3 regions of the Paenibacillus sp. FSL M8-0334 genome follow, and region 1 is predicted to be linked to each of the others. Evidence: riboswitches for the same ligand, from Rfam matches in the RefSeq annotation. Region 1 holds a riboswitch; each other region holds the start of a gene.

The links. A riboswitch is a leader RNA that binds a small molecule or an ion and turns the genes downstream of it on or off. The one in region 1 is predicted to bind cyclic di-AMP.
Region 2: linked by a shared signal. The riboswitch ahead of ehuB (ectoine/hydroxyectoine ABC transporter substrate-binding protein EhuB) and the one ahead of MKX64_RS10080 (3D domain-containing protein) in region 1 are both predicted to bind cyclic di-AMP.
Region 3: linked by a shared signal. The riboswitch ahead of MKX64_RS20385 (C40 family peptidase) and the one ahead of MKX64_RS10080 (3D domain-containing protein) in region 1 are both predicted to bind cyclic di-AMP.

Annotation. Positions count from the first base shown of each region.
Region 1 is NZ_JBBOCH010000001.1:2,307,029-2,310,303, forward strand. It holds gene rnmV (ribonuclease M5) at 1-277, opposite strand, end outside; gene MKX64_RS10080 (3D domain-containing protein) at 476-1,684, opposite strand; cyclic di-AMP (ydaO/yuaA leader) riboswitch at 1,951-2,163, opposite strand; gene MKX64_RS10085 (TatD family hydrolase) at 2,348-3,136, opposite strand; gene MKX64_RS10090 (HD domain-containing protein) at 3,253-3,275, opposite strand, start outside.
Region 2 is NZ_JBBOCH010000001.1:3,004,669-3,007,943, forward strand. It holds gene cls (cardiolipin synthase) at 1-143, opposite strand, end outside; gene MKX64_RS13210 (AI-2E family transporter) at 363-1,442, shown strand; cyclic di-AMP (ydaO/yuaA leader) riboswitch at 1,569-1,715, shown strand; gene ehuB (ectoine/hydroxyectoine ABC transporter substrate-binding protein EhuB) at 2,088-2,942, shown strand; gene ehuC (ectoine/hydroxyectoine ABC transporter permease subunit EhuC) at 2,944-3,275, shown strand, end outside.
Region 3 is NZ_JBBOCH010000002.1:1,356,184-1,359,458, reverse strand. It holds gene MKX64_RS20395 (DUF4183 domain-containing protein) at 1-192, shown strand, start outside; gene MKX64_RS20390 (2Fe-2S iron-sulfur cluster-binding protein) at 281-796, opposite strand; gene MKX64_RS20385 (C40 family peptidase) at 840-1,316, opposite strand; cyclic di-AMP (ydaO/yuaA leader) riboswitch at 1,322-1,462, opposite strand; gene MKX64_RS20380 (copper homeostasis protein CutC) at 1,869-2,573, opposite strand; gene MKX64_RS20375 (M17 family metallopeptidase) at 2,582-3,275, opposite strand, start outside.

The DNA.
Region 1 (3,275 bases):
CCACCCCGATGTCCCCTTTGCGGGTCGCATCTTCCTCCGGGATGAAGGCATGCTTGCAGCCAGGCACATGCCGATCTATAATCTTCCGGATTCTCTCGCCTGCATGATCGGGGTCAGTCAGAATAATGACGCCTCTCCGCTCCTTGGCAAGCGCGATCCGGCGCAGCGTATGCTGGTTAATGGCCGAGCCGCCGGTTTCAATCGTGTCGGCTTCAACCGCCCGCTTGATCGCAACCGTATCATCCCGGCCTTCCACCACGATAACTTCCTTGATCATACGATACAATCTTCCTTCCTCTTTCGCATCCGCCAGATGGCGTTCCGGCACATCGTTCATTCCAGCCGGTGCCAAGCTGTCCAAATCACAAAATAAAAGAAGAGGATGATCATCCTCTTCTTATCGTCAATGTATATTATAAGCTACATAGTATAGCATTATCATGGCAAAGTAAATTGGAATTATGGCTGGTCCAGGTTAATTGACATTCGGTTTTACCGGGCCGATGACATAGACGGTACGCCCGTTTTTGCGCCCGAAATTAATGGCTGCATTCAGCGAATCATAATAGACGTCGATTTTGTTGCCTTTGATCGCGCCGCCAGTATCTTCAGCGCGGCGGAAGCCCAGTCCTTCGATGTATACCCACCAGCCGATCGGAATGACGTTAGGGTCAACTGCAATCGTACGGCCCTCGGTCACTCGGGTTCCCGAAGCGGTACGTGTCCCGATGCCCGGCTGTTCCGAGGAATAGGCGGTCATGGATACATTGTTCAACACCTTGGTATATTTAAAATCAACACCGGCTTTGGAGACGACATTATTGTTATTCTCCGCTGCCTTGGCTTCTGGCGCCTTCTTCGCGGTGGCCAGCTTCGCAGATGTAGCCTTAACATTCACAGCAGCCGTCTGAACGGTCTGCTCCTCGACGATCTCCGGCTCCGGAGCCTTCTTGGTGCCGACTGCAATAATCTTATCCTTCGTTCTCCGTTCTACCTCTTGACCGATCTTCGTCTTGGAAACGAGCTTTCCGTCATGGTATACCTTCTCGTAATGATGAATCAGCACCCCGTTCTCGCCGCGTTGAATGACGCGGTTATCGCCTTTGACCAGAGAAGGGTCCGCCGTCTTGATCACGCGGAAGGTGCGGCTTTCCGGCTCCTGAACGGTTTGTTTCGTGACGCGGATGACACGGATATCCATGTTACCGGACAAATTCGTGTCTTCGGATGGCACAACTTTATCATCTACCCCGACCGTGATGCGAGCTTCCTTGAGCACATCAGCGACCGTATTCTGGGTGGTGAACAGCGTTTGAGTTTTGCTGTCAACTGTAATTTGGATTGGAACCGCACGCTCGATAATGATCCGGTCGCCGTCCTGAATCGCTCCATTCAGGGGCATCGACACCTGATCCTGCGGGTTCAACGTAATCGCCTGCTCATCCAGCACTTCTTGAAGCAGGGAACCACGCGTTTCGACTTTGGTCACTCGACCATCAACCACAAGATGAACTTCCTTACCCGTCTGATCATGAACAACCAGCGACACGAGCAATGAGACGGTGATGGCACCCATGGTGCCAAGCAACACCAATTGACGCAAATTTTCATGCTTCCATCGTAATGCGTAAGACATGCTGGATGATTGTGATTCATGGGTCTTCTCAGATTGAAAAACGCCCACTATTCCATCCTCCTTCATAGTCCCGCCGTCTGACAACGCATGAAATGCATTTGACGTGACTATAGCAAATTTTCCCACAGAGCGAACTGCTACTAAACGCCCTGCGTCAATCCCCGTCTTCCCGTCCATGCTTCGTCACCTCCTGTTTACCAACAGTATGACGATCACCTCTCCAATATTCAAAAACAAAAGAAGCCCTTGAAAGAGTACTAGAGGCTCTAACGTGGCTTCCTGATGACAATAATCATGGAAAAGGTGTGCACGAGAATTCCCCTCTTACTTCGCTTACGGAGTTAGCTGTCGGGTTTGGACGTAAGAGTGACGCCCTATGTCGGGAGCTTCGCTCATGGCGAAGTCCGTTCAATTCACCCCAAAGACTCGAATTACTGAAATCAAATACGGCCCGGCATCCCGCGGATGCATAAAGCTGTATCGGTTCCCCCGTTCCCCAAAAAGCAGGGATTAAGCGAGACGGTTCATGAAATGGTCCGCTGCAGATTCGAAATCTTGGCAGCTTCTTATCACTGAAAAGATGATATCCTGTTTACATGCAGGTTGTAAAGCAACAATCAACCACATTTTTCGAAGTAAATGGTTAAAATATTGTAATATCAACCTCTTTTGTATTAAAAAATCTTTAATTAATCGCAAATACTCTCTTTTTCACCGCTTTTGCTCCGGATTTTGTTTAATGGAAAATCGTTCCATAGCATTTCTCGTGGTAATCTCAGCCAGTTCTTCCACGGTAATTCCTTTCAATTCGGCAGCAGCCTCGGCCACCATCTTAACATATCCGCTCTCATTTCGCTTCCCCCGGAACGGATGCGGTGTCAAATACGGCGAATCCGTCTCGATCAATAAACGATCCATCGGAACCTGAACAAGAACCTCCTTCGGCTGCTTGGCATTCTTGAACGTAATCGGCCCGCCAAAGGAAATATGAAAGCCCATATGGAGGCACAGCTTTGCCGTTTCCCAGCTCCCTGAGAAGGAATGCATCACGCCGCCTACCTCGGACGCCTTCTCCTCCCGCAAAATCTTCACAATATCCTCATGCGCATCCCGGTTATGAATGACAATCGGCATGCCGAGTTCACGCGCAAGGCCAATCTGCCGGCGAAGCACGCGGTGCTGAACCTCCTTCGGGGAGGTGTCCCAGTGATAGTCCAGGCCGATCTCTCCGATCGCAACCACCTTCTCGTGAGCACAGAGCGAGGCGATCCAGTCCAGATCCTCGTCCTTCATCGTAATCGCGTCTACAGGATGCCAGCCAACGGCCGCATAAATAAAGTCATAGGACTCCGCCAGCTTCATCGTTGTCGGAATGGTCTCCCGGTTAAAACCGATATTGATCATTCTTGATACGCCCGCTTCAAGCGCCCGGGCAATGACGGCCTCCCGGTCCTCGTCGAATTGATGCGCATCCAGATGGGTATGTGTGTCGAACAGCATCGCGTCATTTCCACTCCTTTGGGTTGCTTTTTGTCGCAAACTTGCTTTGCCTGCCCCCGATCTGTTTAAAAGTATAAGGGGGAACGCCGAGATTTCTAGCGCAGCCAGAATCTATCTTACAAGCTTTGTCTGAAAATAT
Region 2 (3,275 bases), 700 kb from region 1:
AATCCGAGTACCGGAATGAAGAATAGAACGAGCAGCCAGGCCCATGTCGAGCCGACATCCCGCCTCTCCTGAAACACAACGATCACGGCCAATGCGATATTAAGGACGAAGATGAAGCTAATGATGATGGACGTAACATCCATGAAAAAAGTTCCCCCTACCTTTCAGCCTTGTCCGGATAACGCTTCATATTATACTGGAGCTGTTACAAGAAGTATATATCCGGCACCCAAATGGGCCGTGAGATTGAGCGTCAATTGAGGCGGCAAGAAGGATGTGTATCCCGCTTCTTCGCTGCCGTTTGAAAAGCCGGTCTTCTGCATGATACGATAATTGAAACATAAGGAGATGGGGAGTCGCTATTGCTGAAGATGAACAAGTTTTTCAAGTTCTGTTTTGCCGTTATTCTCATTCTGATTATCATTTACCTTTGCTCGTTAGTCAGCTTCATATTCAACCCTCTATTATCCTTTATTTCGGTGATCATCGTTCCGCTGATGCTGAGCGGTTTTTTCTATTATCTGCTGAGACCGCTGGTGGCTCTAATGGAGAGGAAGAAGATGAACCGGACGCTGGCGATTCTGCTGCTTTACGTTGTGTTTGGGGGGATCCTGGTCGGCTTTCTCATCGGGGTCTGGCCCTCTCTTAAAGCGCAGATCATTGCCCTGGTGGACAATGCGCCGGCGATTTTCGCGGCCTTGAACAAGAAGATGCTGGAGCTGGAGCAAAGCGGCTTCCTGGAAGGTGTGTTTCCGGAAGGCTTCAATCCGTTAACGACGCTGACAGAATATTTGAACCGAGGCTTTACGTTCCTGACGGAATATGTCGTGAATTTGGTGGGAATTATATCGGAATTTGCGATCATTATGTTCATCTTCCCGATCCTGCTGTACTACATGCTGAAGGAGGGCGGCAAATTCGGCGAGCTGATCGTCCGCTTTCTGCCGAACCGTTTCAAGGAAGTCGGCACGTCGGTGCTTGGTGAAATCGACAGTGCGCTCAAAGGCTTCATCGTAGGTAGGGTGATTGTCAATTTTGCACTGGGAATCTTGATGTATGTGGGCTTCATCATTATTGGGCTTCCGTATGCGCTGCTGCTGACGGTCGTTGCGGTCATTGCGAACTTCATCCCGTTTATCGGGGCCATCGTGTCCTCAATCCCGATCATTATCATTGGTTTGATCCAGTCGCCATCCACCGCGATCTGGTCGCTTGTCATAATTTTGGCGGCTCAGCAGATCCAAGACAATCTGATCGGCCCGTATATTTTTGGCAAGCAGCTGGACATTCATCCAATCACCATCATTGTGCTTGTCCTGGTCGGACAGGACCTGGCTGGCATTATCGGAGTCTTGCTGGTCGTTCCGGTTTACATGATTCTCAAAATTCTGATCAGCCGGATTTACGAGCTGTTCTTCAAGGAGAGATGGGAGCAGTTATAGGGGGGATGAACACCCCGTAAATGAATTCTTTAAATTTGCGGAATGCCTTGTGTGATGCGGTTTTCAGCCGATCCTTCACCGCTTAAAGGGCTGGATCGGTTTGACATTTCCTAGCATTCCCTGTATTATGAACACACGCTTAGTTTCCGGTTGCTTAAGTCCGGAAAGCGGGGGAACCAGTTTTTTTAGGGGCGAGTCACTTGATTGTCAAGTGTAGGGTACCATCTTACCCGAGTCCGTCAGCTAACCTCGTCAGCAGTGGATGGGTCTTATTACATAATTGAGATTGATACCAAGGCCCTTAATTCTATGGAACAGGGGCCTTTTCTCTTTTCATTGACCCCATGCTGGCGGAGCTATGTTCGGATCCCCCTGCAAGAGGTCTTTTTTCGTTGGTTAAGAAGAGGAGGTGGCAATCAACCGGGCGTAGAGTAAGCGCCAAGCAAGTCCATATGCATATCCACAGGCGGTACAAGTGACGTGGAGTATAAGGAAAAGTCGATTATTAACGCTGGATAATGGGAGCGTTGAAACGGATTTTGACCCTATGAAAACCTAGTTGAAATATGAGTTTACTAGGTTTATTTATTCATGCCTAAAACAGGCATTCACAGATTTCAAGAAAGGTTGTGGGAAGGTTTGAAATTGCAAAAAGTGGCTCTGTTGTTGCTTAGTTTGGTGCTGGTTAGCGTGCTTGCAGCATGCGGGGATCAAGGCAGCACGCTGGAGAAGGCGATCGAGAGAGGGTATGTTACGGTCGGCTTCGCGAACGAGAAGCCTTACGCCTATCAGACGGCCGATGGCGAGCTGACAGGGGAGGCGGTCGAGATCGCCCGCGTCATTCTCGAGCGGCTTGGCGTTGGGGAAATGCGGGGGGAGCTTACCGAATTCGGCTCGCTGATCGCCGGGCTGCAGGCGAACCGCTTTGACATGATCACGGCCGGGATGTTCATCACGCCCGACCGCTGCTCGGCTGTCCTGTTCGCTGATCCGGAGTACAGCATCGGCGAAGCGCTGGCCGTGAAGCAGGGGAACCCGCTGAACCTTGGCAGCTACGAGGATATCGCTGCGAACGAGGAAGCGAGGGTTGCCGTCATGACCGGTGCTGTGGAGATCGGCTACATGGAGAAATCGGGGATTCCATCCGAGCGCATCATCCAGGTTCCGGACCAGGCGTCCGCGATCAGCGCACTGCAGGCCGACCGGGTTCAAGCGATTACGATGACGGGTCCATCGCTGCAGGCGATGCTGGATTCGGCTAGTGATGATCAGATTGAGCGAGTGGCGGATTTCGAGCAGCCGGTCATCGACGGGGAGAGCGTACGCGGATACGGTGCCACGGCATTCCGTCAGGCCGACACGGAATTCCAACAGGCTTACAATGCGGAGCTGCAGAAGATGAAGGAGTCTGGCGAGCTGCTGGAGATTTTGCAGGAATTCGGATTTACCGAGGATGAGCTTCCTGGCGATATGACGGCAGTCGCAGCGTGCGGGGAATAAGATGCCATCGTCTTGGATTGAATTTTTGCCTACCCTGCTGAAGGGCGCGGAGATCACCGTCATCGTGGCGCTGCTATCCGCGGTGCTAGCCATTGTCGCAGCCTTTATTGCCGGTCTGGGGCGCCTGTCCAAACTGTGGATCGTGCGGACGGTGATGGCGGTGTACGTGGAAGTATTCCGGGGAACGTCGCTGCTGGTGCAGCTGTTCTGGCTGTACTTTGCATTGCCGTTTATCGGGATCGAGCTGCCGAAGATGGCAGCGGCCGTGCTGGCGATCGGACTCAACTTCGGCGCTTACGGCTCCGAGATTGTCCGCAGTGCGATTCTTGCGGT
Region 3 (3,275 bases), on a different contig from region 1:
CCGGTCACCAGTATTATGGACGTGACTCCCAGCGGGTACTCGCGGTTATACATCAACGGAATCGTTCAGGAGGCGGCCATCTATTCTGTTACAAGCACCGCACTCACCATCTCCTCCCCAGGCGACCTCCTGCAAGCCGGCACCCCAGTGCTGCTGGAGGTGCTCCGGTTTGATGCAGCAGTTCTGCCATGATCGGCCCGGCTTCTATAAACAAAAACAGCAAGGGAGAACCAGATGCCGCATCCGCTTCTCCCTTGCTTCAGCCCATGTTCTACCGCGCTCAAAAATAAGGTGCATGCTTAATGATCACAGCACCGGTGGAGGCAAGCTTGCTCTGGCACCCAAGCCGGTAGCCTTCATCAATCTCCTCCGGATCAAGCCTGCGCTCCTCCGCCAGGTTCGGTTCAGATAAATGCTCGGCTCCCTCGATGACTAGACAACGGCAGCGCGCACAAGTTCCCCGCTTGCAGAAAGAATTCCAATCCACTTCATTCCTCTCTGCCAATTCCAGAATCGTCAGGCCGGTGACCGGTACAACCTTGCGCTGAACATTGCGGCCCCGCAGTTCGACGACCGCCTCGCCTACCGGCTGCGCCGTTTCCCCAGCCTCCTTAGACTCAGGTTCGCTTGTCTTCCCTGCTTCATCCCCTTTGATCCATTTCCTCCACCACTTGATCAATGCGCTCCCTCCCTGCTGTTCTTCCCAATGGTTGCTCTCCGCTTCCACTTCCTGCTTCTTATTATAACCTGTCCTCTTGATTATGAAATCTGCCAACAGGAAAGGACCGGCTAACATATCTTCGCCGGTCCTTCTATGTCACAATTCATATGTAGACGAATTAGCTTGCCACACCCACCAGCTTCGCATAACTTTCCTGATCCAGCACGCGCCGAGCCGTTACGTAGCGGGTCTGATAATAGGATTCGGTCAGTTTGCTGATTCTGACCCCTTTGCTGCTGGAAGCATGTACAAATTGTCCATCTCCGATATAAACGCCTGCATGGGAGATCCCCTTACCGCTTGTGTTGAAAAAGACAAGGTCTCCTACACGCAAATCATCTTTATCGACATGCTCGCCGACTTTGGCTTGGCCTTCAGATGTACGAGGCAAATTCAGATCGAAATTTCTAAATATGTATAATACGAATCCGGAGCAATCAAACCCTTGAGGAGTTGATCCACCCCACTTATAAGGAGTACCCACCAGCTGTTTGACCTCGCGTTGAAAGCTTGGCTGTTCATTCGCAAATGCGGTCATGGCACCAGAAGAAAAAATAATCGCAGACCCTAATAAAGAAATAACCAACTTCTTCAAAAGATACATACTCCCTTCGATGCCTACGGAGTTAGCTAAGGGTTCGGTAGAAGGCTCCCTATATTCCCTTCAATGCAAAGCATGGGAATAATTCACCCGGAATGGTTCCCCCGTTTTCTACAGACGAAATTCGGCAAAAATTCATTAACGTTTTGTAACCTTCTCTAATATAGTATACAAGCCCGCATAATGTCAATAATATCCTTGGAATTGTCCGACAATTGTTTTATCGTGTCGATTCCACTATAAACGAAGCCCATCGGCCGCCTAATACAAGGTTAAAAAACATGACAATTGTGTTACTCTATGAAACTTTCTTGTTGTTTACAAAAATTCAACTGACTTTTAACTAACCTTTTAATTTCGCCTTTCAAAGGGCCTTTAACCGGGCTAACCAATGAATCAACTTAACCCTGCTAACGATCCTTGCACAGCGCAGCGCCCCGTCCTGAATACCCATAATTCAGATTATTTGCAATGGAACAAAGGCCATTCGATACCTTCGAATGGCCTTGTTGCCGTCCTTCTTCCGGCTGCAGCGAAGTCAGATCTTCACTTCGCTGACTCGCGCAGCGGCTGCAGCGCGGCTGCAACCCGTCGCAGCTCTTCAGGGTGAATCGGCGCGAGCGCCGATTGCCCGTAACGAACCGATGTCCCGAAATGCACTTCGGATACGCCCGTCTGCTCAACAAAATCCCGGATCATCGCCCGGCTCAAGCCGCTGCCCGCCAAGATCCGGATATGGCTGTCCTGCGCCGCTTCGACCAGCTGGCGAATTCTCGGAACGGCATCACACGCTTTCGGCTTGCCGCCCGATGTCAGAATGCGCGTAACCGGAGCATACTGTTTCAGCACCTCCAGCCCCGACATCTGATCCTTCAGCTCATCGAACGCCCGATGAAAAGTAACCTGCAAGCTTCCGCTTGCAGCAAGCATCTGCTCCAGTGCGCGTTCGTCAATCATCCCGTCCTCCGTCAGCGCGCCAAGCACGATTCCGGCAGCACCTGTGCTGCGAATCGCCTTGATCTCCGCGACCATCGTCGCGATGTCCCACGCATCGTAGATGAAAGAACGGCTGTGTGGACGAACCATCACATGAACCGGAATCTGAACCGCACGAACAACCTCTTGAACCATACCGATCCCAGGAGTCAGCCCTCCTTCGGTAAAGGCGGTGATCAGCTCCAGCCGGTCTGCGCCACTATGTTCGGCGGTGATCGCGTCCTGGACACAGGTTGCAATGACTTCCAGCAGCATGCCCTTCCTCACCTCCTATCCGAAGCAGGATTCACTGGGGACGGAAACTGCTTCTGTACATAATCCGCCAGCAGCCGGGCACCATATCCGGTCGCCCCGGCCGCCGCGTGAGGATACTCCCGCTTGTACTGAACGGTTCCAGCCATATCGATATGAACCCACTGCATGTCTTCATCCACGAAATGACGGATGAACAGCGCCGCTGAAATCGCTCCGGCCAGCGGCGAGGCACCGACATTGCGCAGGTCAGCATAATCGCTCCGCAGGTCGGACACATATTCCTCCACGAGCGGCATCGGCCACAGCCGTTCCCCGTTGCGCTCCCCGATCTCAACCAGATCACGCGTGATCTCTTCATCGCCCCATATGCCGGCAAGCTCAAGTCCAAGCGCCGTGCCGATATTGCCTGTAAGCGTTGCAATGTCGATCACTTTGCGAACGCCCATTGCGGCGGCATGAAGCAGCGCATCAGCCAGGATGAGCCGCCCCTCTCCGTCCGTATTCGCCACCTGGACGGTCAGGCCGTTCGGATATCGGATGACCGAAGACGGGAGCATCGCATCCGGCCCTGGCAGATTGTCTGCCACGGCAATGAGGGCGACGGCGTTCACCCGGGCGCGGCTGGATATCAATATATCCATCGCCCCGATTACTGCCGCCGCACCCCCCATGTCCATGCGGGCATCACTGATGTCTCGCCCT